3 regions of the Undibacterium sp. TC9W genome follow, and region 2 is predicted to be linked to each of the others. Evidence: predicted binding sites of a transcription regulator. Region 2 holds the regulator's gene; each other region holds the start of a gene.
The links. The regulator sigma-54, encoded in region 2, starts transcription at its own class of promoters, with help from an activator protein. The targets are predictions, from matches to a motif close to TGGCANGNAANCTGCTTT.
Positions count from the first base shown of each region.

Region 1 (3,268 bases), on a different contig from region 2:
TATCGAGTACTTTTATCCATATCAGGTCTTTTTCGCAACCTGTACTGACCTTGATAATCCCTTTCTCTTTAATCGCATGAGAGGCGTTAACCAGTAAATTCATAATGACCTGATTGACCTGTGAAATGATGCACTTTACAGGTGGTAATTGTCCGTACTCTTTGACGACATTCGCTTTATATTTGATTTCGTTCTTGACTATATTCAAGGTACTGTCTATGCCATGATGAATGTCTGCCTCCTGCCAATCTGTTTCGCCAACGTGGGAGAAATCTTTTAATGACTGAACAATATCCTTGACACGCTTGAGTCCATCCATCGATTCTTGTACAAGATCTTGTATATCGTCTTTTAAAAAATCAAGATCAGCTCTTTCTCTGATTTCGTTCATCTTGCTGTGGGCCTGGCTCTCGCTTAAAGATTGGGGGATTAAGTCTTCATACCCACCAATAACTTCAAGCAATTTCTCTACGTAGTTATGCAGGCTCCCAATATTCGAATTGATAAATCCTATTGGGTTATTGATCTCGTGTGCTATTCCGGCCGCGAGCTGGCCAACGGAGGCCATTTTTTCTGATTGCAACAATTGCTCGTGCGCTTCTTGCAATTTTTTGATGAGCAATTGTTGCTCTTGCCCTTTTTTGAACAAGGTTTCTTCCATCTCTTTGCGTTTTGTGATGTCGGTTAAAGATCCGATTACTTCCACCGGATTGCCATCCTCATCGCGAATTAACCTGAGCATGTCATGCATCCAAACATATTGTCCAGCACGACTCATGAAACGGTATTCGTAAACGCGCTCACCTTCAGTAAATAGTTTTGCAATACTTGAGAAGATTTGGGGTACATCTGCTGGATGAATGTGATTGAACCAGAAATTTGGATCGGCTAGCATTTCTTCAGGGTGATAGCCGAGAACATTGAGTGCGTTGTTACTGACGAAAGTCATTTTAAAATCTCCAGTAGGAACACTACTGTAGATAATGGCAGGCGTGTTATCGATCAAATATTGCAATCTGGCAACATCAGAAACACCTTTGACTGTCTCGGGAACCTTGTCGCTCGCCTCGGCCGACGGCGAAGCGCTGAATTCATCAAATTGATTGATCATGATTACCACACCTGAAGAATGTTAATGGAATCAATTTCTATTTCCCTGCGTCTAAATAGTAGAACAATCGTTTGATAAATGCGAAGTTTGGAGTTGCGTATGTTGCACTGAAAAAAGTAATTGTGCGTTCTAAAAAACAATGTTTATCAGAGTGGTATAAAACGCCATAATGGCGATAAGTCCTAGCGATCAAGAAAATATTCAATAAAATCAAACGCTTATAAGTTTATTTTTTCTTCTCGAATCCCAGGTTCCAGATTTGTAGAAGTCTGTGTCGAATTTTCCGTGCGGAAATAAATTTTGTTAACAATCATTAAGGCTACACAAAAATGCAGAAAAGTTATGCTTTTGCACGGTTTGGGTGCGTTTGTGCACTTAAAAATGAAGTTTGCCGCGCATTTCTAATGAGCGGAAATAGTTTGCGCACTTAAATATTGTGATCGATCAACATATGCGCCCATTGAAAATGTCGAATCAAGAATGAAGCACTGCTATTTCCAATGAATGAGTGAGTTGCTTATGCTTCGGCGCGAATATCAGTTGACATCTAACGTCGTGGCTAAAATGCAATCTTGCTTGCATAGTTTTAGTTGTCGATACTAGGTATTTGGGTGAGGGATAGTCCCAATTTTGCTTTTCCTACATTGCGTGTGAGTATTGCATTTATGTCTTTTCTGGACGGAATTCTGAATGAAATTTTTCAAATGTTTTTGAGCTAAATTTACTAAATATCTTTGAACAACTCAATGGCCTATCAGCCAATAACTAGTGTAATTCGGTGGTTGGCACGTTATCTGCTAACAGTGGTGAGAAACTTGCTTTATTTGTTCCATGACCTCACCACTATCAGGAGAAAACATGTCACGTCGTACTGTTTTGAAAGCAACTGCTGTCGCCGCAATGACCCTGGCCGCTTCTGGCTGGCTTACACAGGCGCAAGCCGCCGATACTATCAAGGTCGGCATTCTGCATTCCCTGTCTGGCACTATGGCAATCTCGGAGACATCTCTCAAAGATGTGGCCCTGATGACGATAGATGAAATCAATGCCAAGGGCGGTGTCATGGGTAAAAAGCTGGAAGCGGTGATCGTTGATCCAGCCTCCAACTGGCCGCTGTTTGCTGAGAAGGCCCGCCAACTGGTATCGCAAGACAAAGTATCCGTCGTGTTTGGTTGCTGGACTTCGGTATCACGTAAATCCGTCCTGCCCGTTTTCAAGGAACTCAATAGCCTACTGTTTTACCCGGTGCAGTATGAAGGTGAAGAGCTTGAGAAAAACGTTTTCTACACAGGTGCCGCACCTAACCAGCAAGCCATTCCTGCGACTGAATACCTGATGTCGAAAGAGGGAGGTGGTGCCAAGCGTTTTGTCTTGCTGGGTACTGACTATGTGTATCCACGCACCACCAACAAAATCCTGCGCGCCTTCTTGCATAGTAAGGGAGTCAAGGATACTGACATCGATGAAGTGTATACCCCATTCGGCCACTCTGATTATCAGACCATCGTTGCCAATATCAAGAAATTTGCTGCGGGTGGTAAGACAGCAGTTATCTCCACCATCAATGGTGACTCCAATGTCCCATTCTATAAAGAACTCGGTAACGCTGGCTTGAAGGCTACGGATGTACCTGTCGTCGCATTCTCAGTCGGTGAAGAAGAATTGCGCGGTGTAGATACCAAGCCATTGGTGGGTCATCTGGCCGCCTGGAATTACTTCCAGTCTGTAAAAAACCCGGTGAATACCGAATTCATCAAAAAATGGAAAGACTATGCGGCCGCCAAAAAACTGCCTAATGCCGCGACAGTTGTCACTAATGACCCTATGGAAGCGACTTATGTAGGCATGTATATGTGGAAACAGGCAGTTGAAAAAGCTAAGTCCACGGATACCGATAAAGTCATTGCTGCCATGGGCGGACAGACTTTTAAAGCACCATCCGGTTTTGAATTGACGATGGATAAAACCAATCATCACCTGCACAAGCCAGTCATGATAGGCGAGATCAAGGCGGATGGTCAGTTCAGCGTTGTCTACAAAACCAAAACACCTATCCGTGCGCAACCATGGAGCCCTTATATCCCAGGCAATGAAGGCAAGCAGAAACTGTAATTCAAGGAGTGATATTTAGAAACCTGTTTACGATCTGTAGCGAGC
Region 1 is NZ_JBMPPJ010000009.1:2,618-5,885, forward strand. Features, by position in the region: gene ACO0LN_RS14485 (ATP-binding protein) at 1-1,111, opposite strand, end outside; gene urtA (urea ABC transporter substrate-binding protein) at 1,970-3,223, shown strand.
Region 1: a site for sigma-54 is predicted at 1,895-1,912, ahead of urtA (urea ABC transporter substrate-binding protein). Genes of this name have one in related genera too.

Region 2 (3,268 bases):
AGTTTGACGTTGCGGTTGCTTTTGACTTTTCGCAGTTCCCATGTGTAGCCGCCATTTGTGCAGTACAGAAAATGGAAAAAGAAGAGCCGCTGTTTGAGCCGCAGGCGAGTTTCGGATCTTCCCATTTTTTGTACTGCACAAATGGGCACCCCGTAGGGGCGGCTACGCCTGGGTCGCCTTTCTTTGAATACTTACTTTGGCGACGCAAAGAAAGTATTTCGGCTGCCGGGACGAGACCCGGCTTGTATCCACGGAGGGCAATCGCTTTAGTCAAAGCGCCACTTGTAACAAGCACCATGGCATACAGCGAACGTCACTGGATTCCAGCTAAAAGCACGCTGGAATGACGTTAATAAAAATGCCGTGAATCAACTAATTCGCAGCTTTTTGAGCGATGGACGTGACAAGTAGTAATAAAAGTAAACTATTTATTTGAAATTTAAAGCATCAAAAACCAGCCGTACAAAGAAACCATTCACCCAACAAAAAGGACGCCTTCTAGCGTCCTTGTTTTGGATGTCCGCAACCCTGTTCGGGCAAGGACTGGGGTCTTATGAAGCCGATGCCGGATCAGGTATGTGCTTGATGGCGTCGTGCTGATGGTCTTGCATTTTATCTTTATGCTTGATGACCTGGCGATCAAGTTTATCTACCAGTGCATCAATGGCTGCATACAGATCATGCGCCAGACTTTCAACGTGGATATCTTTACCGCTGATATGCAAATTAATGTCAGCTTTGTGTCGTTTATCCTTTTCCCGGAGCTTGTCCACCGTCAGGATGACGGCGATATCAATGACCTGGTCGAAATGCCGCCTGATACGTTCTAGTTTGGTATGTACATATTCACGAATTGCAGGAGTTACTTCGACGTGATGTCCACTGATGGTGAGATTCATACTGTGCTCCTATAGTGATGTTGCTTGCTATAACGATACGCTCTCAGCATTTATTTGCCTTGAGCTAAATCATATATAGCAATTCAAACCGTGATTACAAGGACTGCTTACAAAGATTTACGCAAACTGACTGGGGGGATTTTGAGGGCTTCACGGTATTTGGCAACTGTCCGTCGGGCAATTACCATGCCCTGTTCACCCAGCATGTCTGCAATTTTGCTATCAGAGAGTGGGCTTTTCTGGTCTTCTGCTCCTATCAACTGCTTGATGAGTGCACGTATCGCGGTGGAAGATGCTTCACCCCCTGTTTCCGTCGCGACATGGCTGCCGAAAAAGTACTTCAACTCAAACATGCCATGTGGGGTCAACATGTATTTTTGGGTTGTTACACGTGAGATAGTGCTCTCGTGTAATCCTAGTGTATCAGCAATTTCGCGCAAAACAAGGGGGCGCATTGCAACAGCACCGTGGGTGAAAAAATTGCGTTGCCTTTCGACTATGGCTTGTGCAACGCGCAATATAGTCTCAAAACGCTGCCGCATATTCTTGATAAGCCAGCGTGCTTCCTGCAATTGTGCGCCCATGCCAGCTTCACCACGGTTTTGCTTCATGATGTTGGCATACATGCTGCTGACTCGCAGCCTGGGCATGACATCCTGATTCAGCATGACTTGCCAGCCGTTGCCGGATTTTCTGACGATCACATCGGGTACAACATAGTCAGATTCATCCGCAGCAAAGGCCAGGCCGGGGCGCGGTTTGCACTGGCGGATGACAGTTTGTGCATCGCGCAAATCTTCGTCATCGCAATCGAAGATTTTCTTGAGTTTGGTGAAATCTCTTTGTGCAAATAAAGCCAGTTGTGTTTCAACAATTTGCAATGCCAGCCTGCGTATGACGAAAGCAACTTTTGGTAAACGCCTGATTTGCAAGGCCAGGCATTCAGACGGGCTGCGCGCACCGACACCTGCCGGGTCAAAGCTTTGCAGCATGTTCAGCGCAAATGCCAGCTCTTCTGGTTCTACGCACAGCTCCAGTGGCAAACTGGCATGTATTTCATCTAATGTTTCGGTCAGGTAACCGTTATTGTCGAGCGCATCGATCATCAACTCGACCAGAGCACGGTCACGCGGTTCGCGCAGGTTCAGGCGCATCTGTTCCAGCAAGTGCTCGCGCAAGGTGATATGAGCAGCACCCAGCTGCGGGCGGCCATCCTCATCATCGCCAGATTTGCTGCCATGCTGTACATCATCAAAGCCCCAGTCTTCTTCGCTGGAGGTGGTGCTGTCATTGCTGATGACGGTTTCTGCATCTGCGGCAGCCGGTTCTGCTGACCTGTCACTGTCTTCTCTTGCTGCCGGTGCTTCCATGCCGGCATCGGTAGAAGTACTGCTGGTATTGATGGCACCGTCGGCCAGCAGGCGTACGGCGTGATCGAGGGGATCATCGACACGTTCCAACATGGGGTTATCAGTCAGCAGCGTCTCCAGCTCCTGATGCAATTCCAAAGTGGATAACTGCAATAATCGTATTGATTGCTGCAATTGCGGCGTTAAGGCCAGATGTTGTGAGGTACGTAGTTGCAGGCTTTGTTTCATGATGATTCCCGTCACATCCGGAAGTGTTCTCCGAGATAAACGCGACGTACAGATTCATTTTGTATGATGTCGTCAGGCTTGCCGCTGGCAAGTACCGCGCCCTGGTTGATGATATAGGCGTGATCGCAGATGCCCAGGGTTTCGCGCACATTATGATCGGTGATCAGCACACCTATGCCGCGCTCCTTGAGGAAGCGCACGATGCGCTGGATTTCAATGACGGCGATAGGGTCAACACCGGCAAAGGGTTCATCCAGCAAGACAAAGCGTGGATTGGTCGCCAGTGCACGGGCAATTTCGACGCGGCGGCGTTCGCCACCTGACAGTGACAGCGCCTGGCTTTCACGTATTTTTTCTATCTGCAAATCTGCCAGCAGAGCATTGAGCCTTTGCTCAATTTTCTTGGCACCGAGATATTTCCCTTCGCTGTCTTTTTGCAATTCGAGGACGGCACGGATATTGTCTTCTACCGTCAGCTTGCGAAATACCGAAGCTTCCTGTGGCAGGTAAGACAAACCCAGTACGGCGCGCTCGTGAATAGGCAGTTGCGAAATATTCACATCATCAATCGTGATATCCCCGGCGTCGGAAGGTACCAGGCCAACGATCATGTAAAACGAAGTGGTCTTGCCTGCGCCATTCGGCCCCAGCAAACCCACGACCTCGCCGCTTTTCAAGAGCAAGGAAACATCGCGCACCACCTGGCGCGCACCGTAGCGCTTTTGCAAGCCCTTGACAAGCAAGGTGCTGCTTGACTGTGCTGTCATCTTA
Region 2 is NZ_JBMPPJ010000013.1:54,717-57,984, forward strand. Features, by position in the region: gene hpf (ribosome hibernation-promoting factor, HPF/YfiA family) at 552-899, opposite strand; gene ACO0LN_RS18510 (RNA polymerase factor sigma-54) at 1,007-2,497, opposite strand; gene lptB (LPS export ABC transporter ATP-binding protein) at 2,509-3,264, opposite strand; gene ACO0LN_RS18520 (LptA/OstA family protein) at 3,266-3,268, opposite strand, start outside.

Region 3 (3,268 bases), on a different contig from region 2:
TGCGCGCATCTTCTGCAGGCTTATTGCCCAGCAAGCCACCCAAGCCCAGTTTATTGGCGCGCTGCAGAGCAGGTAAAGTCAGGTGATGGGCATTTTCCGGATCCATGGCAAACAGGGCAGGGCGGATCAGGGAGTAAAGAAGTTTTGCAGGCATGTAAATAGGATGGGAAGAAAAGTTGAAAATAAAATTTGAGAGACAAACAGGGCGGAGCGTTTCACAGCTCCCGCAAAGTTTGCCAGCGCCCCTGCATCAAGGCATCCAGGGGGCGGAAATTGGTTTTGTAAGCCATCTTGGGGCTAGCTGCAATCCAGTAACCCAGATAAACATAGGGCAGCTTTAATAAGCGTGTTTGCTCTATCTGCCACAAAACATTGTAGGTGCCATACGATGCCGTCGCATCATCCGGGTCATAAAAGGTATATACCGACGACAAGCCATCTGTGAGTACATCAATGATGCTGACCATGCGCAGGATATTGTTGCCATCCCTGAATTCAACCAGGCGTGTATTCACACGGCTTTGCAGCAGGAATTGAGCATACTGGTCTCGGCTGTCATTGTCCATGCCACCGCCAGAATGACGCTCACCCTGGTAGCGCTGGTACAGCTCATAGTGTTCATGCACATAACTGAGGCTGCTGACGCGCGCATGCAGATTGCCATGTTTTTTCCAGGCGCGGCGCTGGCTGCGGTTGGTTTCAAACTCATTGACGCGTACGCGCACTGGTGTGCAGGCCTGGCAGTTATCGCAATGCGGCCGGTAAATAAAAATTCCGCTGCGGCGAAAACCACTCTTTACCAGCTCCGAGTATGCATCCGCATTAATCAGATGTGCAGGCGTTGCCACTTGAGAACGCGCCTGCAAGCCTTCCAGATAACTGCAAGGATAGGGCGCCGTTGCATAAAACTGTATGCTGGCGAAGGGGAGTTCGTTAAGCTGGGTCACGGGCTGATCTTGTTGACTATGGTCCAATTGCTAATCGCTGGCAAGGCACTGGCATGTTCTACCCAGCGCAAAAACTCGGTTCTGCTGATCGCTTTTGCGCCCAGAGATGCCAAATGTGCCGTCTCTTGCTGGCAGTCTAACATTTTCACCCCATGTTCACGCAAGAAAAATACCAGATGTGCCAAGGCTATTTTTGATGCATCCGTGACCCTGGCAAACATCGATTCACCATAAAACATCCGGCCTATGCAAACGCCATAGGCGCCTCCTACCAATTTGCCGTCCAGCCATACTTCGGTGGAATGGGCATATCCCAGTTTGTGCAAGTCACAATAGCCCGCAACGATGTCGTCAGAAATCCAGGTGCCATGCTCTTCACCGCGCGGCGCTGCACAAGCCCGCATGACATCTTCAAAGGCAGTATCAAAGCGCACTTCCCAGCGCGGGTCTTTGCTGACCTGGCGCAAGCGCTTTTTCAGACTGAGTGACAGCTTGAAGTCTTGTACCTGCAAGACCATGCGCGGATCGGTGGACCACCACAAAATAGGTTGCCCATCAGAAAACCAGGGAAAGATGCCATTTCTATAAGCATACAGCAAGCGTCCCGCTGACAGGTCGGCACCCGCTGCCAATAAGCCTGCGGCACCGTCTTTTTCAGTAAGTGCGGTGCTGGGATGAGGGAAGGGACTATCGGTTTCCAGCCAGGGGATCACGCAGCCCCCAACATAGCTTGCACTAAAAAGATGCCATATTTTAGTGCATTAAACTTCTGCATTAAATAACCAGGTTTTAAAAATCGCATTAAATCAATCACTTATCGTTTGCACCAAATTGGAATGCATTTTGCTTTATCAGTGCATCTTTAATTCGGATTTGCACTTTAATTGGGAGATATTTTGCATGAATGCACAAAATAGCAGCGCTGACGCCTTGTTTATCTTGCTTGGCGCAATCATGATTTTAGCAATGCATGCGGGGTTTGCGTTTTTAGAATTGGGTACTGTGCGCAAGAAAAACCAGGTCAATGCCCTCGTCAAGATACTGGTTGATTTTGCCGTATCGACCATCGCCTACTTTTTTGTCGGTTACACCATTGCTTACGGCGTGCAGTTTTATTCAGGTGCCGAGGTGCTGGTCGCCAAAAACGGTTTTGAAATGGTCAAGTTCTTTTTCTTGCTGACCTTTGCCGCCGCCATTCCCGCCATTATCTCAGGCGGCATTGCCGAGCGGGCAAAATTTCACCCTCAGTTGATTGCTACTGCCTTGCTGGTCGGTGTGTTGTATCCATTCTTTGAAGGCATAGCCTGGAACCAGCGTTTTGGCATACAGGCATGGCTGAAGGCAATGTTTTCTGAAGAATTTCATGACTTTGCCGGTTCCGTAGTCGTACATGCCTTTGGTGGCTGGGTCGCCTTGCCTGCAGTGCTGCTACTGGGTGCACGCCGTGGCCGCTATATGAAGAATGGCGCAATTGCCGCCCACCCGCCATCGAGCATCCCTTTTCTGGCATTGGGAGCGTGGATCCTGACTGTTGGCTGGTTTGGTTTCAATGTCATGAGTGCACAAACCATGGACAAGATGAATGGTCTGGTTGCCATGAACTCGCTGATGGCCATGGTCGGCGGCACGCTGGTCGCCTTCATCCTTGGCAAGAATGACCCCGGCTTCGTCTATAACGGCCCCCTGGCTGGCCTGGTTGCGGTGTGTGCCGGTTCTGACCTCATGCATCCTCTCGGAGCGCTGATCACTGGTGGTATGGCTGGTGCGATCTTTGTCTGGATGTTCACCTGGACGCAAAACAAATGGAAAGTCGATGATGTACTCGGTGTCTGGCCCCTGCATGGGCTGTGTGGTGCCTGGGGTGGCATTGCCGCTGGTATCTTTGGCTTAAAGTCTCTGGGTGGTCTTGGTGGCGTCAGCTTGATGTCGCAATTGCTGGGCACCGTCACGGGTGTTGCGATTGCCTTCATCGGTGGCTATATCATCTACGCCAGTTTGAAAAAACTCGTAGGTATACGTCTTGATCCTGAAGAAGAATTTGAAGGCGCAGATTTGGCTATACATAAAATCTCATCGACTGCTGAGCGCGAGACCAGTTGGTAGTGACGCAAATAATGACGAAAAAAATGGGCGATTGAAAATGTCGCCCATTTTTTGATGCAAGTCCAGCCAGTTTCATTTCAATCATGCAGCATTGGCTTGAAAATATCATGCTCATGCGTCTGGAAACGCCCACCGGCCTTGACCTTCGCCAGGTCTTCAAAGAAAAACTTCAGCGTATGGCCTATGGTAGGGAAGGCGATGTCATCCCAGGGGATTTG
Region 3 is NZ_JBMPPJ010000001.1:158,211-161,478, forward strand. Features, by position in the region: gene ACO0LN_RS00770 (quinone-dependent dihydroorotate dehydrogenase) at 1-154, opposite strand, end outside; gene ACO0LN_RS00775 (arginyltransferase) at 216-947, opposite strand; gene aat (leucyl/phenylalanyl-tRNA--protein transferase) at 944-1,660, opposite strand; gene ACO0LN_RS00785 (ammonium transporter) at 1,848-3,050, shown strand; gene ACO0LN_RS00790 (NUDIX hydrolase) at 3,128-3,268, opposite strand, start outside.
Region 3: a site for sigma-54 is predicted at 1,780-1,797, ahead of ACO0LN_RS00785 (ammonium transporter). Genes of this name have one in related genera too.